3 regions of the Streptomyces sp. NPDC057877 genome follow, and region 2 is predicted to be linked to each of the others. Evidence: riboswitches for the same ligand, from Rfam matches in the RefSeq annotation. Region 2 holds a riboswitch; each other region holds the start of a gene.
The links. Region 2 has a riboswitch for cyclic di-AMP ahead of ACFVQG_RS06490 (peptidoglycan DD-metalloendopeptidase family protein). Riboswitches for the same ligand answer to the same signal wherever they lie in the genome.
Positions count from the first base shown of each region.

Region 1: another riboswitch for cyclic di-AMP. It lies ahead of ACFVQG_RS11465 (M23 family metallopeptidase); the one in region 2 lies ahead of ACFVQG_RS06490 (peptidoglycan DD-metalloendopeptidase family protein).
Region 3: another riboswitch for cyclic di-AMP. It lies ahead of ACFVQG_RS33765 (M23 family metallopeptidase); the one in region 2 lies ahead of ACFVQG_RS06490 (peptidoglycan DD-metalloendopeptidase family protein).

Region 1 covers NZ_JBHVMS010000003.1:799,128-808,679, forward strand. The annotation lists gene ACFVQG_RS11455 (alginate lyase family protein) at 112-1,323, shown strand; tRNA gene ACFVQG_RS11460 (tRNA-Met) at 1,371-1,444, shown strand; cyclic di-AMP (ydaO/yuaA leader) riboswitch at 1,755-1,912, shown strand; gene ACFVQG_RS11465 (M23 family metallopeptidase) at 1,924-2,994, shown strand; gene ACFVQG_RS11470 (aldo/keto reductase) at 3,169-4,122, shown strand; gene ACFVQG_RS11475 (PrsW family intramembrane metalloprotease) at 4,166-5,467, opposite strand; gene trmB (tRNA (guanosine(46)-N7)-methyltransferase TrmB) at 5,508-6,335, opposite strand; gene lhgO (L-2-hydroxyglutarate oxidase) at 6,460-7,665, opposite strand; gene ACFVQG_RS11490 (MFS transporter) at 7,750-9,174, opposite strand.
Region 2 covers NZ_JBHVMS010000002.1:586,704-596,255, reverse strand. The annotation lists gene ACFVQG_RS06515 (SpoIIE family protein phosphatase) at 1-431, shown strand, start outside; gene ACFVQG_RS06510 (MBL fold metallo-hydrolase) at 462-1,688, opposite strand; gene ACFVQG_RS06505 (Glu/Leu/Phe/Val dehydrogenase dimerization domain-containing protein) at 1,834-3,018, shown strand; gene ACFVQG_RS06500 (TetR family transcriptional regulator C-terminal domain-containing protein) at 3,121-3,723, shown strand; gene ACFVQG_RS06495 (SGNH/GDSL hydrolase family protein) at 3,736-4,521, opposite strand; gene ACFVQG_RS06490 (peptidoglycan DD-metalloendopeptidase family protein) at 4,714-5,676, opposite strand; cyclic di-AMP (ydaO/yuaA leader) riboswitch at 5,681-5,840, opposite strand; gene ACFVQG_RS06485 (alpha-galactosidase) at 6,147-8,228, opposite strand; gene ACFVQG_RS06480 (tyrosine-protein phosphatase) at 8,420-9,217, shown strand; gene ACFVQG_RS06475 (DUF6126 family protein) at 9,237-9,362, opposite strand; gene ACFVQG_RS06470 (helix-turn-helix domain-containing protein) at 9,355-9,552, opposite strand, start outside.
Region 3 covers NZ_JBHVMS010000013.1:132,461-142,012, reverse strand. The annotation lists gene ACFVQG_RS33790 (alkaline phosphatase family protein) at 1-971, opposite strand, end outside; gene ACFVQG_RS33785 (DUF5998 family protein) at 971-1,558, opposite strand; gene ACFVQG_RS33780 (GNAT family N-acetyltransferase) at 1,625-4,498, opposite strand; gene ACFVQG_RS33775 (HPr family phosphocarrier protein) at 4,677-4,958, shown strand; gene ACFVQG_RS33770 (GntR family transcriptional regulator) at 5,175-5,864, opposite strand; gene ACFVQG_RS33765 (M23 family metallopeptidase) at 6,055-6,819, opposite strand; cyclic di-AMP (ydaO/yuaA leader) riboswitch at 6,832-7,000, opposite strand; gene ACFVQG_RS33760 (M16 family metallopeptidase) at 7,189-8,577, opposite strand; gene ACFVQG_RS33755 (M16 family metallopeptidase) at 8,574-9,552, opposite strand, start outside.

The DNA.
Region 1 (9,552 bases), on a different contig from region 2:
CCCCACCAGGCACGCATCTGGACCAACACAACCTGCGCACCCCCAACCGACGGGTCACGCTGCAAACGAGCCTGGTTGGCGCACATGCGGAGGTGGTGGCCAGTGAGATCGATGGGGCGATACGGCACCCTGGGGGTCGTCGCGGCCCTCACGGCCGGACTGCTCGGCGGCTGCGGCAGCCTGGAACCCCGGTCCCGGACCATGACACGGGCCCTCCCCGCCGACGCCGAGTTCACCCACCCCGGCGTGCTGCTCAGCAAGGCCCAGCTCAAGGCCGTCCGGGAGAACGTCACCGCGGGCAAACAGCCCTGGCTGAAGGCCTACCTGGACATGCGCGACAGCGCGTACGGCTCGTACCGCCACACCGCCAAGCCCTACGAGACCGTCGCCTGCCCCACCAACGGCCGACCGAGCCCCGCCTGCCGGGCCGAGCGCCGCGACGCCATCGCCGCCTACACCCAGGCCCTCCTCTTCACCGTCACCGGCAGACAGCGGCACGCCGCCAAGGCCACCGCCATCATGGACGCCTGGTCCGCCAAGCTGAAACGGCACACCGGCGGCAACGCCGCCCTCCAGTCGGCCTGGTCCGGCGCCACCTGGGCCCGCGCCGCGGAGATCATCCGGCACACCCCCGGCTCCACCTGGCCCCCCGACCGCGTACGCCGCTTCGAGGCCATGCTCCGCACCGCCCACCTCCCCGAGGTCACCGCCCGGGTCCCCGACTTCAACGGCAACTGGGACCTCGCCATGACCGACGCGGCCATCTCGATCGCCGTCTTCCTGGACGACCACCAGACCTTCGACGACGCCCTGGCCCGCTTCCGCGAACGCGTCCCCGCCTACTTCTACCTGGAGAAGGACGGCCCCCGCCCCCGCGCACCGAAGGGCGGCACGATCAACACCCCGGCCGAGATCACCTCGTACTGGTTCAAGCAGAGGACGTACAAGGACGGCCTCGCCCAGGAGACCTGCCGTGACTTCCGCCACGTCGGCTACTCCCTCGCGGCGACCGCCCACATTGCCGAGACCGCGTGGCACCAGGGCGTCGACCTCTACACCGAGGTCAAGGACCGCCTCAAAGCCACCCTCGCCCTGCACGCCCGCCACCAGCGCGGCGGCACCACCCCCGCCTGGCTGTGCGGCGGCGAGGCCGACCGGAACATGGGCCCCCACCTGGAGGTCGTCCTCAACCACCTGGACCACCGCCTGGACGACACCGCGCCCCCCGCCGCCCGTGACCTGGCCCGCCGGACCCGCCCCGCGGGCACCGACGACCGCCTGGCCTCCTGGGAGACGCTCACTCACGCGAACAACCCCGGATAGACGTGTGTGCTGAGCACCCCGCGGATGGCGTACACTGGAGTCAACGACGCGGGGTGGAGCAGCTCGGTAGCTCGCTGGGCTCATAACCCAGAGGTCGCAGGTTCAAATCCTGTCCCCGCTACTGAAGGCTCAGGGCCGGAATCCAGTTCATGGATTCCGGCCCTGAGTGTTTTCCGTACCCCTCACCCCACCCTCACGAAAAGTGACCGGACGAACGCCCTCCGCATAACAACTGACACACGGTCAGAACTGACGACCCCTCAGTTTCACGCTCATCCTGTGTCAACTCGCCCGAATTTCGCCGTTCATGGCCGTGTACGTCCCCTCATCAATCGGTAATGATCAAGAGGAACGGCTTGGAATTCAGCCCCCGGTTCTATTAACGTCCGATAACGCAGCGCGGTCGTCCCAGCCGTCACAAGAGACGGCTCCGTGCTCACGCGCCGAATCCCGCGAGGGAACCGGGGAACCACCACCCTGGGGTGAATCGCGCGTCAGCCGCCGTAGAAGTACGGATGGTTTACGCGCGTAGGAGACCTTCCTGCTCCGAACCCGTCAGCTAACCCGGTAGGCGAAGAAGGAAGGAAGGAGTACGCCTACGTGGCGTCCAACCGGCCTGGCACACCCACCGCCCCCTTCGTGCCCGCCCAGCGCTCCAGCTCCGACGACACCGTCGTCTACGGCGGCGACCGCACCGACGAGGGCCCCTGGGAGGAGTGGAACCCCACCGCGGAGTCCATCCGCCCCGTTCGCGGCCGGCATCGCGTCACCAAGCAGCGCGGCGGTGGGCTCGCCCGCAGCTCCACCGTTCTCGGCGTCGGTGTCATAGCCGCCGTCGGCGCGGGCGGCATGGCCACCGCGCAGACCGGCAAGCCGCCGGTCTCCATCTCGATGCCCGACCTGCCCTCCGTGGGCTCGCCCTTCTCGGACGACGACGAGGGCGCCGACGACACCGGCAGCGCCGCCGAGGTCCAGGGCGCCGCCGCCCCGCTCAGCGGCGTCGGCGTCATCACCACGGACACCGCCGACGGCACCACCGACGCCGGTGAGGCCCTGCGCGCCCGCATCATGGCCCAGGCCGAGCAGCAGCAGGACCAGGTCGACACCAAGGCGCAGCAGGCCGCCGAGGCCGCCGCCGCGAAGGCCGCCGCCGAAGCCGCCGAGAAGGCGGAGAAGGAGGCCGCGGCCAAGGCCGCCGCCGAGAAGGCCGCCGCGGAGGAGGAGGCCCGCAAGAAGGCCGAGGCCGAGCGGCTCGCCGAGCTGGCCCGGCAGTTCACGCTGCCGACCTCCTCGTACACGATCACCTCCACCTACGGTCAGGCCGGTGCCATGTGGTCCTCCGGCTACCACACCGGCCTGGACTTCGCCGCGCCCACCGGCACGCTCATCAAGGCGGTCCACAGCGGCACGATCACGCAGGCCGGATGGGACGGCTCCTACGGCTACAAGACCGTGCTGACCCTCGATGACGGCACCGAGATCTGGTACGCCCACCAGTCGTCGATCAGCGTCAGCGTCGGCCAGAAGGTCACCACCGGGGATGTCATCGGGCGCGTGGGCGCCACGGGCAACGTGACCGGGCCGCACCTGCACTTCGAGGTCCACACCGCGGGCGGAGGCGGCGGGCTCGACCCGCTGGCCTGGCTCCAGAGCAAGGGACTCACGCCCTGAGCAAGGGACTCACGCCCTGAGCGTGGGGCTCACGCCCCTGCCTGTGGAGAGCTGAGGGCCTCTCCCGAACGCGAACCCGAACCCCGGCGGTCCTGACGGCAACCCCCCGACGTCAGGGCTGCCGGTTTCGGTTGTCCGGAATACCCTTCTCCGGCAGGCGCGTTGAAGCAGGGCATGACTCCTCTCCCTGTGCGCAAGCTCGGCCCCTCCGACCTGGAGGTCTTCCCGCTCGCCCTCGGCGGCAACGTCTTCGGCTGGACCGCCGACGAGGCCACCTCCTTCGCCGTCCTCGACGCCTACACGGCCGCGGGCGGCAACTTCGTCGACACCGCCGACTCCTACTCGGCATGGGCCGAGGGCAACCACGGCGGCGAGTCGGAGACGATCATCGGCCGCTGGCTGCGGGCCCGCGGCAACCGCGCGGACGTCATCGTCGCGACCAAGGTCAGCCAGCACCCCGAGTACCAGGGGCTCACCGCGGCCACCATCAAGGCCGCCGCCGACGCGTCGCTGCGCCGCCTGGGCACCGACCACATCGACCTCTACTACACCCACTTCGACAAGCCCGAGGTACCGGTCGAGGAGATCATCAGCGCGCTGGACGGTCTGGTGCGCGCGGGCAAGGTGCGGTACATCGGCGCCTCCAACATCTCCGCGGCGCGGCTGAGGGAGTCCCTGGCCTTCTCCGAGCGCGAGGGCTTCGCCCGGTACGTGGCCCTCCAGCCGCGGTACAACCTCGTCTCCCGCGACACCTACGAGGGTGAGCTGCGGGACCTGGCCGGTGCGGCGGGCCTCGCGGCCGTGCCGTACGCCGCGCTGGCCGCCGGGTTCCTCACCGGGAAGTACCGGCCCGGCACGACGGTCGACAGCGCACGGGCCGCGGGGGCGGGCAAGCACCTGGACACCGGGCGCGGCCGTGACGTGCTCGCCGCCCTCGACGACATCGCCGCCGCCCACGACGTCCCCGTCGCCACGGTCGCCCTCGCCTGGCTCGCCGAGCAGCCGACGGTCGCCGCGCCGATCGCGTCCGCGCGGACGGTGGAGCAACTGCCCGCGCTGCTGGGGGTGGGGGAGCTGCGGCTGACGGAGGCGGAGGTGGGGAGGCTTACGGAGGCGTCGCGTCCGTAGCGTTCCCTACTGATCCGTAGCGATCAGCGCTGATCCACAGCGCTCAGTACTGATACGGGTTGTACGCCGGATACGGCGGCGCTGGTGCCCAGCCGTACACCGGCACCGGGGGCGCCGTCATCCGGGCCGCGTGGTCCAGGGCCGGGCGGGCGACCTCCCGGCGGTTCCACAGCTCGTGCAGGAGTTCCTGTTCCCGTACGACGAAGTCCGCCCCGGCCCGGCCCCGGCGGCCCCGGTGCCGGAGGAACGCGAGTGCGGTCGCGTAGGCCTCGTACTGTGCCACCGCCCGTGCCGCCGGTCTGCCGAGGTGGTGTCCGGCGTACTCGCGGGCCAGGCGGCGGGCGCGCAGGGAGCCGAGGGCGTAGGGCTCGGCCGGGGTGAGCCAGCCCGCGGCGGCGTAGGCGGGCAGTTCCTCGCGTACGGTGCGCAGTTCGCGCTGTCGGGTCCAGATGGCCAGCCAGGTCAGCAGGCCGAACGCGGGGACCATGAACATGCCGTACACGGCGAAGAAGCCGTACGGTCCGAAGGACGCCGAGCCGTTCCACAGCGCGTGCAGGCCCATGGCGAGCAGCAGTCCCGACAGGGGGAGCAGGACGCGGCGCAGGCGCTGGCGGTCGGCGGAGAGCGCGGCGATACCGAAGCCGATGCCGGTCAGGACGGTGAACAGGGGGTGCGCGAAGGGCGACATGACGATGCGCACGAAGAAGGTCGCGGCGGTGACGGAGGCGATGCCGCTGCCGCCGGTGAGCTGGTCGGTGCCGAAGGCGGTGCCGAGGTAGAGGATGTTCTCGGTGAAGGCGAAGCCGGTGGCGGTGACACCGGCTATGACGACGCCGTCGACGATCCCGGCGAAGTCGCGGCGCCGGAAGAGGAAGACCAGCAGTACGGCGGCGGCCTTCGCGGACTCCTCCACGACCGGCGCTATCACGGTCGCCCCGAGGGTGTCCGCGCTCGCCGGGTCGGCGGTGGCCGTGGCTATCCAGCGGGTGGCGAAGCTGTTGGCGACGATCGCTATCAGGGCGGCGGCGCAGGCGCCCCAGGCAAAGGCGAACACCAGGTTGCGCCAGGGGCCGGGGGCGACGCGGTCGAGCCAGCGGAACGCGGCGACGAGCAGGGGGACGGGAAGGACCGCGAGGCCCAGTCCGACCAGGAAGCCCTCGGTGCCGGTCTCCTTGCGGACCAGGGCGAGGATGACCAGGCCGGAGAGGGCGAGGAGGGTGACCAGGGCGCCGTAGCGGACCCAGGCGCGTTGCCACCAGTGGGGGTGCCGGTGGGCTGCGTACGGTGGGTGTGTTTCGTACGGTGTGTACGTTGAGTACGTTGCGTACGGGGGACTGGTGGCCACGGCATCGACCCTAACGGGGAAGAGGCGTCGTTCGTGGTGCTCAGGCGCCGGTGGGGGGTTGGTCAGTGTGCAGTAGGCGCGGTACGCGACGGAAGAGCAGGTCGTTCACGACATGCCCCTTGTCCAGCCCCTGGCCCTCGAAACGGGTGAGCGGGCGGTTGGCGGGGCGTGGGGCGAAGCCGCCGTCCGGCTGGGTGTTCTCGAAGGCGGGGTGGGCGGTGAGGACGTCGAGCATCTGCTCGGCGTACGGCTCCCAGTCGGTGGCGCAGTGCACGATCGCGCCGGGCTTGAGGCGGGTGGCGGCGAGGGTGAGGAAGTCCGGCTGGATCAGGCGGCGCTTGTGGTGCCGCTTCTTGGGCCAGGGGTCGGGGAAGTAGACGCGCAGGGCGTCGAGGGAGTCGGGGGCGAGCATCTCGCGGAGCAGGATGATGGCGTCGCCGTTGCCCACGCGGATGTTGGTGAGACCGTTGCGCTCGGCGAGGTTGAGGAGGTTCCCCTGCCCGGGGGTGTGGACGTCCACGGCGAGGATGTTGGTGCCGGGGTCGGCGGCGGCCATCTGCGCGGTGGCCTCACCCATGCCGAAGCCGATCTCCAGGGCGACGGGGTTGGCGTTCCCGAACATCTCGGGGAGGCCGAGCACCCGGTGCCCGTCGATGTCGAGCCCCCACTGGGGCCACAGCCGCTGCAACGCCTCCGCCTGCCCGGCGGTCACCCGGCTCCGCCGCGGCTGGAAGCTACGAATCCGCCGCTCGAAGTGCGACCCCGCCGGATCGGCCATGGGCCCATCCGGAAACCGCGGCTCACCCTTCGCTCGCGGGGGCTGGGGCTGGGGCCGGGACACAGGGTGCTCACTCAACGACTCAGACACAATGCACCTGATTTTACGTGCCGGGTAGCCTGCGGCGGCCTGCTTGTGTCCGGTGGGCGCTGGCCCACCGCGAGCGCCGGGCTGCGCGACCCGCCCTTGGTCCGCACACGCACCGGTTCCCCACTCACCCCAGTACCCCCAACACCCTCCGGGCCACCTCCCGCCCGATCGGCAGGGACGCCGTCGCCGCGGGGGACGGAGCGTTGAGGACGTGGACGGTCCTCGGCGCCTCGCGGATGAGGAAGTCGTCGACGAGGGTGCCGTCCGGCAGGACGGCCTGCGCCCGCACCCCGGCCGCCGCGGGCGTCAGGTCGGCCCCGCTGACGTCCGGCAGCAGACGCCGCACGGCCTGGACGAAGGCGCCCTTGGACAGCGACCGCCGCAGCTCCCCCGCGCCGTGGCGCCAGTGCCGCCGGGCCATGTGCCACGAGCCGGGGTAGGCCAGCGTGCCGCGCAGGTCGCGGGGGCTGAGCCTGCCCCAGTGGTAGCCCTCGCGGGCGAGGGCCGGTACGGCGTTGGGGCCGACGTGGACCGAGCCGTCGATGCCCCGGGTGAGGTGGACGCCGAGGAAGGGGAACGCCGGGTCCGGGACCGGGTACACCAGGCCTCTTACCAGGTCAGGACGGTTGAGGGTGTAGTACTCCCCACGGAACGGGACGACCCGCATACCGGGGTCGTCGCCCGCCAGCCGGGCCACCTCGTCGCAGTGCAGGCCCGCGCAGTTCACCAGCGCGCGGGCGCGCAGCACCGTGCCGTCCGCCGTGCGCACGGCGACTCCCAGGGCGGGTCGGCGGTCGATACGGACGACCCGCGCGCCGTAGCGGATCTCCGCGCCGGAGGCGTCGGCGAGCTGGCGGGCGACGCCCACGAAGTCGCAGACGCCGGTCGTGCCGACGCGGATGGCGGCGAGGCCCCGCACGGCGGGCTCGTACTCGGCGATCTGCGCGGCGCCGAGTTCGCGGACCGGGATGCCGTTCTCCCGGCCGCGCTGGACGAGGGCGTGCAGGCGGGGCAGCTCGGTGCGGTCGGTGGCGACGATCAGCTTGCCGGTGACGGCGTGCGCGATGTCGTACTCCGCGCAGAACTTGACCAGCTCGGCGGCGCCCCGGACCGCGTAGCGTGCCTTGAGGGAGCCGGGGCGGTAGTAGATGCCGCTGTGGATGACCCCGCTGTTGCGGCCGGTCTGGTGGCGGGCGGGGGCCTGCTCCTTCTCCAGGACCGTCACGCGGGTGCCGGGCGCGGCGCGGGTGATCGCGTACGCCGTCGACAGGCCGACGATTCCACCGCCGATCACCAGCACGTCACAGTCATGGACAAGCGCCGGGCCCACCTGCACCACCTCCCGCTTCGATAGTGCACTGCGCCACTGACAACGCCTTCAAACCCCCGGCGGGAGGTCCGGCCGCGTGAGCGGTCAGGCGGGAGCCATCAGCAGGGGACGCGCCCGTTCGCGGAGTTCCACCACGCGTGGTTCGTCGCCGTACGGCTCCAGGCGGTGGAGCAGGTCCTTCACGTACTCCGTGGTGCGGGCGGAGGAGATGCGTCCGGCGACCTCCACCGCGCGTACGCCCTGCTCGCAGGCGGCGTCCAGGTTGCCCGACTCCAGTTCGGCGACCGCCGAGACCACCAGGCGCAGGCCGTGCGAGCGGACGAACTCCTCCGTGGGCTTGGAGAGCGCCTGCTCGGTGAAGCGGCGGACCTGGCGGGGCGCCTTCAGGTCGCGGTAGCACTCGGCGGCGTCGGCGGCGAAGCGGTCGTAGGAGTAGAAGCCGAGCCAGGAGGGGTCGCTGTCGCCGGGGCGGGCCCGTTCCAGCCAGCCCTCGGCCGCCTTGAGGGCGGCTCCGGCCGCCTGGGCGTCTCCCGCGCGCGCGTGTGCCCTCGCCTCGACCAGGCGGAAGAAGCTCATGGTGCGGGCGGTCGCCAGGCCGCGGTTGCGTTCCAGGGCGGCCTGGGCGAGGTCCACGCCCTCGTCGCCGAAGCCCCGGTACGTCGCCTGGAGCGACATCGATGCCAGGACGTAGCCCCCCAGGGGGACGTCGGCAGCCGCGCGGGCCAGGCGCAGGGCCTGGATGTAGTAGCGCTGGGCCGCCTCCTGCTGGCCGGTGTCGAAGGCCATCCAGCCCGCGAGCCGGGTCAGTTCGGCGGAGGCGCCGAAGAGGGCCCGGCCGACCTCGTCGGAGTAGGAGCCGAGGAGGAGCGGGGCCGCCTCCACGCGTAGACATTCGGGAACCATGGAAGAACGCCAGTCGCCGCCCCCGTACTTGGAGTCCCAGCGCCTGGCGTCCTCGGCGGCCTCCCGTAGCTTCTGCACGTCGCTGTGGCCGACTTTGAGCGGTGCGCCGGAGCCCTCCGAGGGGTTCGCGTCCCGCGCGACCGAGCTGTCGGCCGGGGTTATGAGCCATCGTGAGGCCGGTGTCGCGTAGGCGCTCACCGCGAAGGACCCGGCCAGCGACTGCCAGATGCCGCCGGAGCCCGCCCGGCGTCCGGCGAGGTCGAGGCGGTACAGCTCGGTGGCCGACTTGACCGCCTGGCCGACGTCCCGGGGGAAGGCGAGGCCCACCTCGGGCGCGGGGTCCGCGTCCGCCAGGCCGATCTCGTGGAGCGGGACCGGGCGGCCGAGTTTCTGGCCGATGGCCGCGGCGATGAGGTGGGGCGCGGCGCCCTGCGGCACCATGCCCTTCGACACCCAGCGCGCCACCGACGTCTTGTCGTAGCGAAGAGTCAGACCACGCTGTGCGCCAAGGTCGTTGACGCGTCGGGCGAGGCCTGCGTTGCTGATTCCCGCGAGGGCGAGAACGGCGCCGAGTTTTTCGTTCGGCCCGCGTTGCTCCCTGGACATGCGCCACCCCTCGACACAGACGGCTGCCGCGCTGGCATAACCACGCGGCATTCGTAAACCCAGCGTAGTTCGCCGCATCCCATGCGTTAAGAGGCATTGTTCCGGATGGCGGGATTGTGGTCCGTACGCGAGTACGGGCTCTGCACGCACGGTTGCGGTGTGCTCCCGATGTGTGGCCGTGCGCCTGTGTGTGCGCTCTCCTCCGGCCATCGCGGGAGCGCTTTCATGGGTCTGCGTGGGTCGGCCCGCTGTACTGGATCCAGTGGGCTGGGGGACACCGCCGCCTTCATCCCCGCGGGCGGCGGACGGGTCAGGGAGGCGGTGTCCGCCTCCCTGACCGCGCGCCGCGCGGGTGATGCGCAGAACATGTACGGAGCG
Region 2 (9,552 bases):
CGGACGCCGAGAGCCACAACGACGACGTGACGCTGCTGCTGGCCCAGCTCCCGGCGGCACCCGTCGACTCCGCCGTCACCGATCTGCCCGCGGTGCCGTCCTCCGTGCCGGAGGGGCGCGCCTTCCTGCACAAGACGCTGTGCTCGTGGCACTGCACGGCGAAGGCGGACGACGCCCTGCTGCTGCTCTCGGAGATCCTCACCAACGCCGTGCAGCACGCCGAGGGGCCCATCGGGCTGCGGCTGTGCCGGACCCTCACGGAGCTGACGGTCGAGGTCGGCGACCGCAGCTCGCACATGCCCCGGCCCCGGCTCGCTGCGAAGGACGCGGAGTCGGGGCGGGGCCTGCTGCTGGTGCGCTCCCTGGCCGACAGCTGGGGCGTGCGGCCGACCGACGAGGGGAAGACGACCTGGTTCACGCTCAAGCTGTGAGCACGGTGGCGGGGTCCGCGCGCGGGAGTGTCAGTCCTCGCCCACCAGGTCGAGTCCGCGGGTCGTGCGCAGGGCGGTCTCCGGGACCGGCCACCTGCGGGTGAGCCGCTGGGACACGTCCCGCCACCAGGGGCGTACGGGGAGGTCCCCGGCGGGCTCGAAGGGCTGGCCCGGGACGGGTACGGCGACGGCCTGGCCGACCGCTTCGGCCGCCGCGAGCGTCCACTCTCCGGGCTCGGCCCAGGGGTGCAGGGAGAGGTTGAAGGTGCCCCAGTGGATGGGCAGCAGTACGCCGCCGGGCCGACCCTGTTGCAGGTCGAGGTGGCTCTGGACGCCCTGGGAGGGGTTCATGTGGATGTCGGGCCAGGAGCCGGGCTCCGGGCCCTCGTCCGCGCCCCGGTCCCGGGGCCAGTAGTCGCTGTAGGCGCCGATCTGGATCATCGTGGCGTCGAAGGGGCCGTGCGCCGCGCCTATCTCCTTGAAGCCGTCGAAGTAGCCGGTGTCTCCGCTGTGGTAGATCCGGTGCCGCTCGCCCGCGACGACCCAGGAGGCCCACAGGGTGTGCTGAGTGTTGCGCAGGCCCCGGCCGCAGAAGTGGCGGGCCGGGGTGGCGGTCAGGGTGAGGGAGCCGACCCGGGTCTCCTCGTGCCAGTCCAGCTCGCGCAGCCGGTCCGGGGAGACGCCCCAGTGCTCCAGGTGCGCTCCGACGCCGAGGGGCACGGCGAACAGGGTGTCGGTCCCGGCCAGCGCCTTGATCGTGGGCAGGTCGAGATGGTCGTAGTGGTCGTGCGAGATGACGACCACGTCGACCGGGCCGAGCGCCGCGAGCGGCAGGGGCGCGGGGTGCAGTCGCCGGGGTCCGGCGAAGGGGAAGGGTGAGCAGCGCTCGCCCCACACCGGGTCGAAGAGGACGCGCTGCCCGTCGATCTCCGCGAGCACGCTGGAGTGGCCCATCCAGGTCAGCCGCAGTCCGCTGGCCGGCGGCCGGGCGATGTCGGCGAGCGTGGTGGAGTGCAGCGGGATGTTGCCCTTGGGGGAGCGGCGGGACCGCTCCTCCTTGTCGAAGAAGATCTTGGCGAACTCCAGCGCCGACCCCGAGGGCCGCATCCGGGTGGGCGGACCGGGGTTCCGGAAGACGCCGTTCTCGAAGTGCGGTGATCTGCGGATGCGCGCCATGCGCTCACCGCTGGGGTCCGCGCCGAAGGCCGCGGGCTGGAGCGAGCGAAGCCCGGAGCGCAGGGAACGGAAACCGGCCACGGTACCTCCCGGTGGAGTCGGTGAGACTCCCATTATGGTCGGCCGGTGTGACAACGCGTTGACATGACCGCGAAAGCGTTTCCATACTGACCGGCCATTCAGTAGTCGGCGGAGCGTTCCCCGCCGCCACCCCCCAGGAGCCCGGATGCCGACCACCGCCCCCTTGTTGTCCCTGACCTGGACGGATCACCTCACCGGCCGTCGGGGCTTCCTGGTCGTCGACCGGCTGGTACGGGGCGTGGCCAGCGGCGGGCTGCGGATGCGGGAGGGCTGCACGCTGGACGAGGTCGCCGGACTGGCCCGTGGCATGACCATGAAGGAGGCGCTGCACTACGACCCCGCGGGCCGCTACGTCCCCCTGGGCGGCGCCAAGGGCGGCATCGACTGCGACCCCCGGGATCCGGGGGCGTACGCGCTGCTGGTGCGCTACCTCCGGGCGATGCGGCCGTACGTGGAGAGCTGCTGGACCACGGGCGAGGACCTGGGTCTCAGCCAAGATCTGGTCGACCGGGCCGCCGCCGAGGCGGGACTGGTCTCCTCGGTGCAGGCCGTGTACCCCCTGCTCGACGACGAGACGGCGGCCCGCGAACGCCTGGCCGACGCCTTCGCCCTGGAGGTGGACGGCATCGGCCTGGACGAGCTGGTCGGCGGCTGCGGCGTCGCCGAGTCCGTCCTGGTCGCCCTGGAACGGGCCGGGGTCCCGCACCCGGGCACCCGGGTCGCCGTGCAGGGCCTGGGCACCATGGGCGGCGCCACCGCCCGCTTCCTCGCGCGCGCGGGGCTGACGGTCGTCGCCGTCGCCGACATCAAGGGCACGATCGCCAACCCGGCGGGCCTCGACGTGGAGTCACTGCTCACCGCGCGCGACGCCCACGGCACGGTGGACCGCGCCGCACTGCGCCCCGGGGACCTGGAACTGCCGCCCGACGCCTGGCTGTCCACCGACGCGGAGGTCCTTGTCCCGGCAGCGACCTCCTACGCCATCGACCCCGCCAACCAGTCCCGCGTCACCGCCCGCTGGATCGTCGAGGCCGCCAACATGCCCGTCCTCCCCGAGGCGGAGCGGCTCCTGACCGCGCGCGGGGTGACCGTCCTGCCCGACGTGGTCGTCAACTCCTGCACCAACGCCTGGTGGTGGTGGACCCTCTTCGGCGACATCGGCCCCGACGCGTCCGAGGCCTTCGCCCACATCCGCCACGCCATGCGCACCCTGGTCACCACGATGCTCACCCGCGCGGACGCCGACGGCACGACACCGCGCACGGCGGCCCACGCGATCGCCGCGGACCGGCTGCCGGTGATCGCGGAGCGGTTCGGGTGGTACGGGTGACCGGGGGCGGCGGGTCACGGGGAACCCTCGGCCGAGGCCCCGAGGCCCCGAGGCCCCGAGGGCGCCGCGGGTCCCGGTCGCGGGGCGGTTAGGGTGAGCCGCGTGGCGAGAGTGCGGTTGAGTGTGGCTGAGCGGCGGGCGGAGTTGCTGGGGGCCGCGGTGGAGCAGATCGAGGCACGGGGGGTCGCCGCGGTGCGGATCTCCGACGTGGCCACCGCGCTGGGGGTGAGCAACGCGCTGGTCCTCTACCACTTCTCGTCCAAGGAGAAGCTGGTCGCCGCGGCCTTCGCGCACGCGGCCGAGGGCGATCTCGCGCATCTGCGCAAGCTGCTCGGCCGCCGCACCACGGCACTGCGCCGACTGCGCGCGGCGGTGCGCTGGTACGCCCCCACCGGCCCCGCCAAGGGCTGGCGGCTGTGGATCGAGGGCTGGGCGGCGGCGCTGCGCGAGCCCGCCCTCCAGGAGGTCACCCGCGATCTCGACCGGCAGTGGAAGGCCGCCCTCGCCGAGGTGATCGCCGAGGGCGTGGCCAACGGCGAGTTCCACTGCCCCGACCCCGCCGCCACCGCCCTGCGCCTGACCGCCCTGCTCGACGGGCTCGCCGTACAGCTGACGTCGTACCCGGGCGCGGTCTCCCGCGCGCGTGCCCAGGAGTGGGTGGACGAGGCACTCGCGCGGGAGTTGGGGCCGAAGGCGGCAGCCTGAGGCCCACCGCCCTCACGCCACCGCGCCGATCCGCATCCTGATGTCGTCCGGCGAGAGCGCCCCCTTGGCCGTCACGTGGTCGCCCGAGGACTCGCCCCGGAGCCTGCGGCCGATCCACGGCACCAGGAACTCGCGCGCCCACTGGACGTCGTCGCGCCGCACCTCCAGCGTGCCGCGCGGCGGCAGCGGGGGCCACGGCTGGTCCGGGTCGGCCGGGACCTCGAGACTGAGCACCTGACCCGCGCGGAGCGCCACGCGCGTGTGCCCCTCGGGTGACAGGTGCAGCCGGTCGTGGTCCCAGGCCCGGCGGTCCTGCACCGACCTCAGGGACCACAGGTCGAGCACCGGACAGCCGTACCGGTCGGCGATGGCGCGCACATGCCCGTTGTAGGTGGCTATCTTGCCGCGCAAGTGCTTGAGGACGGGGACGCCGCGGGTGTCGAAGCCGGTGGTCACCATGACCCTGCCCGCCACCGCCGCGAGCCGGGCCACCGCCTGCTCGAACCGCTCCGCCACCTCGTCCGGGTCCGTGCCGGGCCGGAGGATGTCGTTGCCGCCCGCGCAGAAGGACACGAGGTCCGGGGCGAGTTCGACGGCGCGCGGCACCTGGTCGGCCACGATCTGGTCGAGCAGCTTCCCGCGCACCGCGAGGTTGGTGTACCGGAAGTCGCCCTCGGGCCGCCGGTCGGCGAGCAGCACCGCGAACCGGTCGGCCCAGCCGACGAACGCCCCGTCGGGGCCGGGGTCGCCGACGCCCTCGGTGAAGCTGTCCCCCACCGCCACGTACGACCCGATCACTGATCTGCTGTCATTCTTCGAATCGTCTGCCACATCGGCTCATCTTTCCCCGTCGAATGTGACCTACGCGACCGTAGGAAAGGGTTGACGGGCGGTGAGATAAGCCACGGCCAAGCCTTGGTCAACTCGGGAATACGGCGACGGCCGGACCCGGTGGGCGGGTCCGGCCGTCGGCGGTGTGCGGTGCGGGCGTCAGCCGATGGAGACGCCGTGCGAGCGCAGGTAGGCCACCGGGTCGATGTCCGACCCGTAGCTCGGCGTGGTGCGGATCTCGAAGTGCAGGTGCGGGCCAGTCGAGTTGCCGGTCGAGCCCGACAGACCGATCTGCTGGCCGCCCGTCACACTCTGGCCGCTGGAGACGGACAGCGAGGACAGGTGGGCGTACTGGGCGTAGTAGCCGTCGTCGAGCTTGATGACGACCTGGTTGCCGTACGCACCGGCCCAGCCCGCGGAGACCACGGTGCCCGGACCGACGGCCTTGAGCGGGGTGCCGGTCGCGGCGGCGAAGTCGACGCCGGTGTGGTAGCCGCTGGACCACATGCTGCCCGCCACCTTGTAGGCGGTGCCGACGGCGGCACCGTCGACGGGAGAGCTGTAACCGGTGGCGGCGGACTGGGCGGCCGTGGCGGCGTTGGAGGAGGACTCCGGGGCCGACGTCTTCGCGGAGGACTCCGAGGACGGTGAGGTCTCGGAGGACTGCGACGGCTTCGACGGCTTCGAGGACTCCGTGGAAGCGGCGGACGGCTTCGACGGCTTGCCGCCCGTCTCCGCCTTCTGCCCGATCGTGAGCTTCAGACCCGGGTGGATCAGCGACGGGTCCGCGCCGACGGCCTCGCGGTTGTCGGCGTAGAGCTTCTTCCAGCCACCGCTGACGTTCTGCTCGTCGGCGATCTTCGACAGATAGTCACCGGCCCGCACGGAATAGGTCCGCACGCCCGCCTTCTTGGCGGTGGACTTCTTCTCGGCGGCCGACTTCTGCACCACCACGGGGGCGGACTGGACGGCCTTTTCCGAAACGGACTGCGGGGTGGCGGCGTGGGCGCCGGAAGCACCCATCAGGGGCAGTGCGAGCGCGGCGCCCCCGGTGCCGGCGACGGCGATGGAGCGGGCGATACGCAGGGACTTGGGACGGCGGTGCTTACCCTTGGCGGGCATGGCGAATTCCTCTCCGGCGCCTGCGAGGTGAGCTGTCGGGTGCGGACTGGAGATGCCCGGCCACACCGAGGTGCGGCTTTACCCCGAGCCGTTCCGGAGACCGGAACAGGCGGTTTACCTGTGGGTCCCCCGCTCCTGCCGATACGGGTGAGTGTGCGCGGAGTCCGGGCGGCGGCAGGATTCGGCGTTCCGCCCGGGGTCGGTGTGGAACGTAAGCGAGCAAGACGCAAAGGGACAAGCGAGAGGTTCCGCCCGAACGCCTTCTTCTTGATCCCTAAGGGGAATTGCCGGTCACGGTGAGTTGTTCCGGACGGCACCGCTTTCCGTAAAAGCCCTTGAAAAGGACCCGAATTACGTGAACATGACGGGCGACTCACGGTCACGAATATGACGCTGCTCACGCGACAGTTCTCCAGGGCACCCCATTCCAAGGCGAGTTGGAATGGAAGCCATTAATTCGGACAGATGACTCAGATGCGACGCAGGCGGATAACCGTCGCATCAAGGTCCCCGCGCAGCCTCAGCCGCAACCCGTGGTGCAGCAGTACCGCACCTCGGTGAATTTCGCCCGTTTCACGGCATTCATACGAGCTTGCCGGGTCCAAGCCGCGCAGTCGCAGCGCCGGAACCGGCTCCCCGTGGCGCTGCGACTGGAGGCAGGCGACGACGGCCGTCTCCCCGTCGAGCACGTACTGCACCGCGCTCAGCCCGCCCTCCGGCGGCCGGAGCCGGTAGAGGTCCCCGCGCTGCACCAGCGGCCGGATCGCCTTGTAGAGCGCCACCCAGTCGCGGGCCTCGGCCAGCTCCGCCTCGGTCCAGCGGGTCAGGTCACCGCCCACCCCCAGCACCCCCGCCATGGCGCTCACGAACCGGAAGCGCAGCGAGCTGGCCCGCCCGTTGAGCTGCTCGTTGGGACTGTCGGTCACCCAGGCGGCCATCACGCGCGCGGGATGGATCTGGCTGAAGCCGTACTGGATGGCGAGCCGGTCGAGCGGGTCGGTGTTGTCGGAGGTCCACACCTGGTCCGTACGGCTCAGGACGCCGAGGTCGATCCGGCCGCCGCCGCCCGAGCAGGACTCGAAGGCGACCCCCGGGTGGGCCGCCCGCAGCCGGTCCAGGAGCGCGTACAGCGCCCGCACATGGTCCACCCACAGCCGCTGCGGATACGGCTCCCCGGGCCACCCGGCGTCGGTGAAGCAGCGGTTGAAGTCCCACTTCACGTAGTCGATCGGGGCGCTGGACAGCAGGGCGTCGAGACGCTCGAAGAGGTACTCCTGGACGTCCTCGCGAGCGAGGTTCAGTACAAGCTGATTGCGGAACTCTGTCCGCTTTCGGCCCGCTTGGTACTGCACCCAGTCCGGATGGGCCCGGTACAGGTCGCTGTCCGGGTTGACCATCTCGGGCTCGACCCAGATACCGAAGTCCATGCCCAGCGCGTGCACGTCCGCGGCGAGCGGCGCCAGCCCGCGCGGGAAGCGGTCCGGGCTGGGCGTCCAGTCGCCGAGCCCGGCCCGGTCGCCGGTGCGGGCGCCGAACCAGCCGTCGTCGACCACGAACAGCTCGACGCCGATCGCGGCGGCCCGCCGCGCGAGGGCCCGCTGCTGGTCCTCGGAGATGCCGAACCCGGTCGCCTCCCAGGAGTTGAACAGCACCGGCCGGTCCCGGTCCGCGTCGGGAACGACGTACGCCCGCTGGTAGCGGTGCCACGCGCGGCTCGCGCCGCCGAAGCCGCCGTCGCTCCACAGCCCGGCGAAGACCGGTGTGGTGAACGACTCCCCGGCCGCCAGCCGCAGCAGGCCCGAGTCGTCGTGTCCGGCGCCGCCGGTGATCTGCACGCGCGCGTCCGGGAGCTGGGCGACGCAGATCCGCCAGGAGCCCGACCAGCCCAGCGCACAGCCGTAGACCTCGCCCCGCTCCTCGGTGGCGTCGGTGTCCAGCGCGACCCAGGGCAGGTGCTGGTGGCCGGTGTGCCCGCGGCGGCTGCCGATGACCTTCTCACCGTAGGTGAGGGGGGCGGCGGTCAGCCGGGACTCGGCGGCCCAGCGGCCGTGCAGCTGGGTCAGGCGCCAGGCGTCGCGCTCCGGGAGCGTCCAGGTGGCGGAGTCGGCGCGCAGCAGCTCGGCCTCGGCACCGGCGTTGGCGACGGTGACCCAGCGTTCGACCACGTCGTGCCGCATCCGGTAGTGCAGGGTGACGGTCAGGTCCGCGTCCCGGAAGCACAGCCGCAACACGTCACCGTCGCTGGAGTACCGCTCGAAGCGCCACTCGGTGCCGCGCCGCTCGCCGGTGCGCACGGACAGGGCGGGGCGCACGAAGCGGGGGCCGCCCTCGACGGGGTACTCCTCGCGTCCGTCGAGCCGGGACTCGAAGGGCCAGTCGTCCGGCAGCGGGCGCGCGGCGAGCGCCTCGGCGTCGGCGAGGGCGATACGGGGGCCCCAGTGCAGATGCACCAGCTCGTCGGCGTCGGTGAGATGGACGGCGTAACCGCTCGCGGGCCCGGACAGCAGCCACGTACGGCCGTTCTCGGCGATCTCCACCGGCACTCGACCCACCCACCCCACAGATCCCGACAGCTCCGCTCAACGACGAACATCATCGACCGTTTCGGAGCAGCGGGGCAACGCCTGTGGACAACCGCGGCAACTCCCTGTGGACAACTCATTGCCCCAGGAATCCATGTCGTATCGTCAGGGGCGTACCCGTCGGCGATCGGCGCCGCCGGGGCCGATGGGAGGGAGCCCCCGTGACGCAGCAGATCCCGTCGACCGAGCCCGAACTGGCCGGTGTGCGCAACTTCCGTGATGTGGGCGGACTGCCGACCGTGGACGGCCGCCGGGTGCGGCACGGAGTGCTGTTCCGCAGCGGGCACCTCGCCCACGCGACCGAGGAGGACGCCGCGTTCCTCGGCTCCCTGGGCCTGCACACGGTCTTCGACTTCCGCAACGCCGCGGACCAGAAGCTGGAGGGGCCGGACATCGAGCTGCCCGGCGTGCGCAATGTGAACCTGCCGCTGTCCGACCCGGCGGACGGCGCCGAGTTCTGGCGGATGGTCCGGGACGGCGATCTGGAGCAGCTGCGCGGAATGCTCTCCGACGGCAAGGCGGCCAACCGGATGATCGTCTCGTACCGCATGATCATCCAGGACCGCACCAGCGAGCACTCCCAGGTGCTGCGCTCCCTCGCCGAGGACAGCGTCCCCGCGCTGATGCACTGCGCCGCGGGCAAGGACCGCGCGGGCCTGTCGATCGCGGTGACCCTGCTGGCCCTGGGCGTGGAGCGCGAGGCCATCGTCGCCGACTACCTGGAGTCCAACGCCACCCACCGCCGCTACAAGGTGCACCGCAGCGGCAGCTCGTCCTCGGCCTACTCCCCCGAGGTCATGGAACTGCTCAGCCCCCTCTTCGACGCCCGCGCGGAGTACCTGTCGGCCGCCTTCGACACCATCGAGGAGACCTGGGGCGGCGTCGACGACTATCTCCGGCAGGGCCTGGGCGTCACCCCCGAGGTGCGCGACCGGCTGCGGGAGCGCCTCCTCGACTGAGGCGTACGCCGCCGACGCGTTACTTGGCGCCCACCTCGAACAGCAGATACAGGAACGCCGCGAAGAGGTGCCCCGCCACCACGTAGACGAACAGCCGGAACCAGATGCCCCGGGGCAGCTTCTGTTCGATGTCTCTGTCACTCATGGGTGTCTCCAGGGGTCGGGCCGAGGCACAGCGCGGTGGTGGGGCTCTGCAGGAGTGTGTGGACGAACAGCAGGTCGACCCCGTCCTCGCCCCCGGCGGCGAGGCGGTGCGGGGTCAGGGAGTCGAAGTGGGCGCTGTCACCCGGCCCGAGGCGGTGCGCCGCGTCGCCGAGCCGCAGGTCGAGGTGGCC
Region 3 (9,552 bases), on a different contig from region 2:
TGCTCGCCGAGCACCTCGCGCCAGCAGGTCAGTACGTCGTTCTGGGCGCCCGGCACGGCGTACACGTGCCGCGCCCGGCCCTCGCCGCCGAGCAGGGCGACCCCGGCGCGCAGCTCCCAGTCCGGGTCGAAGTCGATGCGGTGCTCCTCGTCGAACGGGACGTCGATCATGCCGTGGTCGGCGGTGACGTAGAGCGCGGTACGCGGCGGGAGCTGCTCGGCCAGCCGCTGGACGAGCCGGTCGACGTACATGAGCTGGCCCCGCCAGGTGTCGGAGTCGACGCCGAAGCGGTGCCCCGCGCCGTCCACCTCGGCGTAGTACGTGTAGACGAGGGCGCGGTCCCCCGCGGCCAGTTGCTCCGCCGCGAGGTCCATGCGGTCCTCGCCGGACAGCCGCCCGTGGAACGTTCCGCCGCTGAGCGCGACCTTGGTCAGCGGGGTGTTCTGGAAGGCGGGCGAGGAGACCTGCGCCGCGTGCACCCCGGCGTCGTGGGCGAGCTGGAACACGGTCGGATACGGCTGCCAGGCGCCCGGCGCGGTCCACGGCTGCCAGCGGAGCTGGTTCATCAGCTCGCCGGTGTCGGGATTGCGCACGGTGTAGCCGGGCAGGCCGTGCGCGCCCGGCGGCAGGCCGGTGCCGACGGAGGCGAGGGAGGTCGCGGTGGTCGCGGGGTAGCCGGTGGTCAGGGGGCGGCCGGTGCCGCCGCGTGAGCTGCCGAGCAGGGCGGTCATGAAGGGCGCTTCCTGCGGGTGCGCCTTCAGCTGCTCCCAGCCGAGGCCGTCGATCAGGAAGACACAGGCCCGGTCGGCGGGCTCCAGCTCCGCTATGGCCGCCCTCGCGCCGGGTACGCCCATGCCCGCGGCCAGGGTGGGGAGCAGATCGGCGAGCGAGCCGCCGCCGTACTCGGGGCGGGGGGCGGAGTCGACGGAGAGGGGCTCGGGGTGCTGCTCCCAGGCGGTGGGATGTGCCATCAGCGGGTGATGTCCGCGGTCGCCTCGGAGATGGCCTGCGCGAAGACGAGCGCCTGCCGCACGGTCTCCGGGCCGTCCCCGGCCTCGCTGACGCGCAGGCTGAGGTCGTCGGCCGTCGAGCTGCCCGTGTAGCCGTGGTCCGCCTCGCAGTTGGGGTCGCCGCAGGCGGCGGGCTCCAGGTCGATGCGGGAGACGGCGCCCCAGCCGATGGTGAGCACGACCTCGCGCGGGAGCGTGCCCGGCTTGTACGACTCGGGGTTGGCGACGACCCGGCTGACCACGACCGACGAGATCCGGCCGAGCTTCACCGACTCCGTGGAGGTGGTGGCGTACGGCGTCGGGGAGGTGCCGTCGGCGGCCTGCTCGTCGGTGTGGCTGACGATGAAGCGGTTGGCGGTGAGGACCAGCACGGTCACATGCCGCCGCACCTCGTTCTGGTCGAACGTCGTCTCCTGGTGGACCAGGTACGACCGCATGGGCTCACCACCCACGGCGGCCTCCACCGCCTCGGCCACGAGGGCCGGGTAGTAGCCACTGCGCTCGATCGCCGCGCGCAGCCCCTGGGTCGTCGTACTGGTCTTGGCCATGCCGTCCATCCTACGGGGGCCCACTGACTGCGAGGGACCGGTCACGCGCTTGGATCGACGCCCCTGTCAGTACGTCGGGAGGGTACGCGGGCCGAGGTCGTCGCGGGCGGGTGGCGGGGCGAGGCGGACCGAGGCGCCGAGGACGCTCAGGCCGCCCGGGGAGACGACGACGGGTTCGAGGGTGACCGCCACCACCTCCGGGTGATCGTCGACCAGCCGGGACACCCGCAGCAGCAGCTCCTCCAGCGCGGCGGCGTCCACGGGGGCCGTGCCGCGCCAGCCGAACAGCAGCGGTGACGTCCTGATCGACCTGATCAGCGAGGTCGCCTCGCGGTCGGTGACCGGGATCAGCCGGTGCGCCATGTCGCCGAGCAGCTGGGAGGCCACTCCGGCCAGCCCGAACGACAGTACGGCCCCGGCCGCCGGGTCGATCACGGCCCGCACGACGGTGTCGACCCCGCGCGGGGCCATCCGCTGCACCACCGGGCGCAGCTCCTCCGCCTTCCCGAACAGCCCGGTCAACTCGGCGTACGCGCGGCGCAGTTGCTCCTCGTCCGCGAGGTCGAGGCGTACGCCGCCCAGGTCGGCGCGGTGGCGCAGGTGCGGGGCGGTGGCCTTGAGGGCGACGGGGTAGCCGACGGTGTGCGCGGCGGCGACGGCCTCGTCGGGGGTGGCGGCGGGGAGCGCCGGGTGCACGCCGACGCCGTAGGTGGCGAGCAGTTCGCGCGTCTCCTCCGGGCCGAGCGTCAGCCCCTGCCCGCGCGCGAGCAGGCCTCCGATCAGTCCGGCGGCGCCCTTCTCGTCGATGTCCTCGTACTCGGGCACCTTCCCGGGCAGGGCGGCCTCGCGCCGCCACTGGGCGTACTTCACGGCTTCGGCGAGGGCGCGGACGGCGCGTTCGGCGGCGGGGTAGGCGGGGATGAGGCGGGAGTCCGCTTCCGTGGTGGGCCGTCGTTCAGCGGGGCGGACCGGCTGGGTGCCGGGTGCCTTGGTACCGGCGTTGTCGCTGCGCGGTCCCGTGCTCGTCGCCGCCGACAACGCCTCCGCCAGCCCGCCCAGCTCCACGTGCACCACCAGCACCGGCTTCGACGGCACCGCCGCCGCGGCCGACCCCAGCGCCTCCGCCAGGGCCGCGTCCTCCGCGGAGGTCTCCCCGATCGCCGGGATCGCCGTCACGACGACGGCGTCACAGGTGTCGTCGGCCAGCGCCCGCGACAGCGCCGCCCCGAAGTCCTCCGGCTCCGCCGCGGTGGTCAGGTCCAGCGGCGGCTGGGGCCGCAGGCCCTCGGCGAGGCAGGCGTCGTAGGTGAGCAGCCCCAGCGACTCCGAGTTGCCGAGGATCGCCACCCGGGGCCCGGCGGGAAGCGGCTGGCGGGCGAGCAGCAGTCCCGCGTCCACCAGCTCGGTGATCGTGTCGACCCGGATCACCCCGGCCTGCCTGAGCAGCGCGGACACCGTGGCGTGCGGCAGCCGCGTGGCCCGTACGGCATGCCCCTGGGGGGCGGCGCCGCGATGGCGGGCGCCCTGCACCACGACCAGCGGCTTCGCCACCGCCGTACGCCTGGCGAGGCGGGTGAACTTGCGGGGGTTGCCGATGGACTCCAGGTACATCAGGCCGACGTCGGTCTCCGGGTCGTCGTACCAGTACTGGAGGACGTCGTTGCCGGAGACGTCGGCGCGGTTGCCGGAGGAGATGAAGGTGGAGACGCCGGTGACACCGGTCACGCCGCCGCCGCGCCGGTGCAGCCGGGACAGCAGGGCGACGCCGATGGCCCCGGACTGGGCGAACAGCCCGATGCGGCCGGGGCGGGGCATCTCGGGGGCGAGGGAGGCGTTGAGCCGGACGTCCGACGCCGTGTTGACGATGCCGAAGGCGTTGGGCCCGATGATCCGCATGCCGTACGCGCGCGCGTGGCGGACGAGTTCGCGCTGGCGCTCGCGTCCGTCGGGGCCGCTCTCGGCGTATCCGGCGGAGACCACGACGAGCCCCTGCACGCCGTGCTCGCCGCACTCGGTGACGACCTCGGGGACGTGCGCGGCGGGCACGGCGACGACCGCGAGGTCGACGTGGTCCGGGATGTCCCGCACGGAGCGGTGCGCCGGTACCCCGTCGACGTCCCTCTGGTTCTCGTCGAAGGCCCTGTTCACGGCGTACAGGCGGCCGGTGAACCCGGCGTCCTTGATGTTGCGCAGGACGCTGCGGCCCACTCCCCCGGGGGTGCGTCCGGCGCCGATGACGGCGACGGAGCCGGGTACCAGCAGCCGCCGTACGGACCGCGCCTCGGCCCGCTGCTCGCGCGCGTACTGCACGGCGAGCGAGCGGTCGGTGGGTTCGAGGTCGAATTCCAGGCGGACGACGCCGTCCTCGAAGCTGCGCTTCTGGGTGTACCCGGCGTCCGTGAACACCTTGATCATCTTGGTGTTGGCGGGGAGCACCTCGGCGGCGAAGCGGCGGATGCCGCGCTCCCGCGCGACGGCGGCGATGTGCTCGAGGAGGGCGGAGGCGACGCCCCGGCCCTGGTGCGCGTCCTGCACCAGGAAGGCGACCTCGGCCGTTTCAGGAGGTGCGGGCGCGGAGCGCCCTCCGGCAAGGGCGGTGGTGGGTGACGGGTGGGCGGGCGCGGAGGCGGGTGTTCCGTTGGGGCCGATCCGGTCGTAGCGTACGGTGGCGATGAACTCGCCGCCGATCGTGGCCGCGAGTCCCACCCTGTCCACAAAGTCGTGGTGCGTGAAGCGGTGGACGTCCTTGGCGGACAGACGCGGGTAGGGCGCGAAGAAGCGGTAGTACTTCGACTCGTCCGAGACCTGCTCGTAGAAGCTGACCAGGCGCTCGGCGTCATCAACGGTGATGGGCCGCACGCGCGCGGTGCCGCCGTCGCGCAGCACCACGTCGGCCTCCCAGTGAGCGGGGTACTCCTGCCGGTCCGCCGAGTTCTGCATGGGCCCCAGCGTACGGCTCGCGTACGACAACGGCGCGAGGCAGTCTGTGGGGGACGTCAGCCGGACCGAGGCCGCGGTCCGGCGTCATCCGAAGGGACGGGCGCGAGCCCGCTCCGGGCATGCTTCACGTTATGGGACACTGGTCTAGACAACCCTGAACACCGAAGGGCAGCATCACATGGCTGAGCGCCGCGTCAACGTCGGCTGGGCCGAGGGCCTCCACGCCCGCCCCGCCTCCATCTTCGTCCGAGCCGCCACGGCCGCAGGCGTCCCGGTGACGATCGCCAAGGCCGGGGGCAACCCCGTCAACGCGGCCTCCATGCTGGCCGTCCTGGGTCTGGGCGCCCAGGGCGGCGAGGAGATCGTCCTCGCCTCCGACGCCGAGGGCGCGGATGCCGCTCTCGACCGCCTGGCCAAGCTGGTCGCCGAGGGCCTGGAGGAGCTGCCCGAGACCGTCTGACCGGCGCGCGCAGCACGCGGCGGAGCCGCGTCGCCCTTTCCGGGCGGCGCGGCTCCGCCGTTTTTCGTGCGCGTCCGTGTTTCGGTGCGCGCATTCAGGTGCGGGTCCACGTACGGGGTTCACATATGGGCGATAATTCACGCTTGTGTTCGCGACCGAAAAAGGGCAGCAAAAATAACCCCCACCGAATATCCCTCTTTGTATACGGCGCCTTTGTTAATGCCGCAGGCTCGGCATGTTTACGGGATGTTGCGAAGTCCTCACACGCTCCGGGCCGCCCAGGGTGAAGCGCAGCCGGTGCGCGGCGGTCGCGCGCTCGGTGTGCAGCGCGGTGAGCGCTCGCGCGCGTTCGGCGTCGCCGCGCGCGACCGCGTCCACGATCGCGCCGTGCTCCGCCCAGGACTCCACGGCCCCGGCGGGCGCCTCCACGGTGTACATCCAGGCGATCTTGTGCCGCAGCTGGGTCAGCATCGCGATCAGGGCGGGGCTGCCGGAGGCCTGGGCCAGCGTCTCGTGGAACCAGCCCCCGAGCGAGCGCAGATCGTCGCTGTGACCCCGTCTGGCCCGCTCCTGGCCCAGCCGCACCAGTCCGCGCAGCACCTTCAGATGGGCCTCGGTGCGCCGCTGGGCGGCCCGGGAGGCGCCCAGCGGCTCCAGGAGCATCCGCATCTCCAGCAGGTCGGAGGCCTCCTGCTCGGTCGGCTCGGCGACGCACGCGCCCGCGTGCCGCCGGGTCACGACGAAGCCCTCGGCCTCCAGGGTGCGCAGGGCCTCCCGGACGGGGACGCGTGAGACGCCGTAGCGGCGGGCGAGCAGTTCCTCGGTGAGCCGGCTGCCGCGCTCGTAGACACCCGAGACGATGTCATCCCGGATCGCCGTGCACACCGAGTGCGCCGGAATACGCATGACCGACCTCCGCCTTAATCCCCGTGAAACGTCGACGATTGACGTGTGTTCCGTGACTCTATTGCAATGAGCCGGAATTTCCGATGGCGGCCTGGAAACCATGGATATTTTTTGGACATACGGACCCCCGAAACACCGAAAGCCCCGGCTCGTGAGCCGGGGCGGGGGTGCGCGGGGTGCGGTGGTCGTCCTACAGGCTCACGCCGTGCGAGCGGAGGTAGGCGAGGGGGTCGATGTCCGTGCCGTACTCGGCGGACGTCCGCGCCTCGAAGTGCAGATGCGCTCCGGTGACGTTGCCGGTGGCCCCGGAGAGGGCGATCTGCTGCCCCGGGGTGACCGTCTGGCCCACCGAGACCGCGATGGACGACAGATGGCCGTACTGGGTGTACGTACCATCAATCATCTGGATCACGACTTGATTGCCGTACGCCCCGGCCCAGCCCGCCTCCACGACGGTGCCGGAGCCGACCGCGTGCACGGAGGTCCCGCTGGCGGCGTGGAAGTCGATGCCGGTGTGGCTGCCGGAGGACCACAGGGCGCCGCCGGAGCGGTAGGAGGTGGAGACGTACGAGCCCGAGATGGGCGTCACATAGGTGTTCAGGCGCTTGCGCTCGGCCTCGCGGGCGGCGCGCTCCTTGGCCGCTCGCGCCTTCTCGGCCGCCTCGGCCGCCTGCTTGCGGGCGGCCTCCTGGGCCTGCTGCCTGGCCTGGGTCAGCTCCGCGGCCTCCATCTGCGCGTCGGCCTGGGCGTCCACCCGGTCGGCCACGGCGTCGTCGATGCTGACGACCGGGGTGAGCCCGGTCTGCTCCGCGGTGGGCTCGGCGGCGAGCGCGGGGGCGGCCAGGGTGCCGACCACGCCGCCGGTGGTGAGGGCCGCGACGCCCGCCACGTGGGCGGTGGTGCGCTTGGTGCGGCCGGTACGGCGGTGCTTCCCGGCAGGGCGGGTGAACGCCATAGGGTGGCTCGTCCTTTCCTTCCCTCTCGCCTACCGGGTTAGCTGACGGGTTCGGAGCAGGAAGGTCTCCTACGGACCCCCTCGCGGCACGCGCGGGCGTCCGATTCACCCCAGGGACTACGCAGTTGGGTCCCCGGCTCCCCCTGGCTCGCGCCGTACGGGGACTCGGCGATGGCTGTCCGGTGCCGCGGGTGCGGCGCACTGCCTGACGGACAGCCCGGATGACGCTAAGCGGGCGCGCTTTCAATTCCCAAACAGAACCCGGTTTTTGTAGCGCATCCCACAGGGCAGACGGGCTATCTCCCTATCAAATCGGGCATAGAGGGGCCCTGGTGACGGAACCGCCACCAGGGCCCCACGCGCGTGCCGCTACTCGGCCGGTACGACGGTGACCGCGCCGATGCCGAGCGCCTCCACGGGCTCCCTGATCTGCGCCGCGTCGCCCACCAGGACCGTCACCAGGCGGTCCATCGGGAAGGCGTTCACGACCGCGGCCGTGGCCTCCACGGTGCCCGTCGCGGCGAGCTGGCGGTACAGCGTCGCCTGGAAGTCGTCGGGCAGGTGCTGCTCGACCTGGTCGGCCAGGGTGCTCGCCACGGCCGCCGCGGTCTCGTACTTCAGCGGCGCCACACCGACCAGGTTCTGCACGGCCACGTCCCGCTCGGCGTCGGTCAGCCCGGACCCGGCGAGGGTGCGCAGCACCGTCCACAGGTCGGCCAGCGCGGGACCGGTGTTCGGCGTGTCCACGGAGCCGCTGATGGCGAGCATCGCCGCGCCGGTGCCGTCGGGGGCGGAGCGCAGCACCTGGCTGAACGCCCGTACGCCGTAGGTGTAGCCCTTCTCCTCGCGCAGGACGCGGTCCAGGCGGGAGGTCAGGGTGCCGCCGAGGCAGTAGGTGCCGAGCACCTGGGCGGGCCACACGCGGTCGTGCCGGTCGGGGCCGACGCGGCCGATCAGCAGCTGCGTCTGCACGGCCCCGGGGCGGTCCACGATGACGACCCGGCCGGTGTCGTCGGCGGTCACCGGGGGCACCGGACGGGGCTGGGCCGTGGAGCCGGTCCAGGCGCCCAGGGTGTCGCCGAGCAGCGCGTCCAGGTCGATGCCGGTGAGGTCGCCGACGACGACCGCGGTGGCGGTGGCGGGGCGGACGTGCCGCTCGTAGAAGGCGCGTACGGCCGCGGAGTCGATGGCCTCGACGGTCTCCTGGGTGCCCTGGCGCGGGCGCGACATGCGCGAGTCGGCCGGGAACAGCTCCCTGGACAGCTCCTTGGCGGCGCGCCGGGAGGGGTTGGCCAGCTCGTGCGGGATCTCGTCGAGGCGGTTGCGCACCAGCCGCTCCACCTCGCTGTCGGCGAACGCGGGCGCCCTGAGCGCGTCGGCGATCAGCCCGAGGCCCTTGGCCAGGCGGGAGGCCGGGACCTCCAGGCTGAGGCGGACGCCGGGGTGGTCGGCGTGCGCGTCGAGGGTGGCGCCGCAGCGCTCCAGCTCGGCGGCGAACTCCTCGGCGGAGTGCTTGTCGGTGCCCTCCGAGAAGGCCCGCGCCATGATCGTGGCGACGCCGTCGAGACCGGCGGGCTCGGCGTCCAGCGGCGCGTGCAGCAGCACCTCGACGGCGACGACCTGCTGGCCGGGGCGGTGGCAGCGCAGCACGGTCAGGCCGTTGCCGAGGGTCCCGCGCGTGGGCGCCGGGAACGCCCAGGGCTTGGGCTCGCCCGCCTGCGGCTGGGGGTGGAACTCCATCGTGGTCAGCTCGGTCACTTGGCCGCCTCCTCGGTCTCGTCGGCTTCGGTGTCGTCGGCTTCCGTCTCGTCGGCCCCGGCGATCGGCTCGTAGACGAGCACCGCGCGGTTGTCGGGCCGCAGGCGGGCCTTGGCGACCTCCTGGACCTCCTCGGCCGTCACGTCGAGGACGCGCTGCACGGCGGTCAGGGCGAGCTGCGGGTCGCCGAACAGCACGGCGTACCGGCACAGTTCGTCGGCGCGGCCCGCGACCGTGCCGAGCCGGTCCAGCCACTCGCGCTCCAGCTGGGCCTGGGCGCGCTCCATCTCCTCGGCCGTGGGGCCCTCGGCGGCGAACCGCGCGAGTTCCTCGTCGATGGCGGCCTCGATGACCGGCACCTCGACGTCGCCGGAGGTCTTCACGTCCAGCCAGCCCAGGGAGGGCGCCCCGGCCAGCCGCAGCAGGCCGAACCCGGCCGCGACAGCGGTACGGTCCCGGCGCACGAGGCGGTTGTAGAGCCGGGAGGACTCACCGCCGCCGAGGACGGTCAGGGCCAGGTCGGCGGCGTCGCACGCGCGCGTGCCGTCGTGCGGCAGCCGGTAGGCGGCCATCAGGGCGCGGGCCGGGACCTCCTCCTCGACGACCTCGCGCAGCTGTTCACCGATGATCTCGGGCAGCACGCCGTCGCGCGGGGCGGGCTTGCCGTCGTGGGCGGGGATGGAGCCGAAGTACTTCTCGATCCACGCGAGCGTGCGCTCGGGGTCGATGTCGCCGACGACCGACAGCACCGCGTTGTTCGGCGCGTAGTACGTGCGGAAGAACGCGCGCGCGTCCTCCAGCGTCGCCGCGTCCAGGTCGGCCATCGAGCCGATCGGGGTGTGGTGGTAGGGGTGGCCCTCCGGGTAGGCGAGGGCGGTCAGCTTCTCGAACGCGGTGCCGTAGGGCACGTTGTCGTAGCGCTGGCGGCGTTCGTTCTTGACCACGTCGCGCTGGTTCTCCATGGACTCGTCGTCC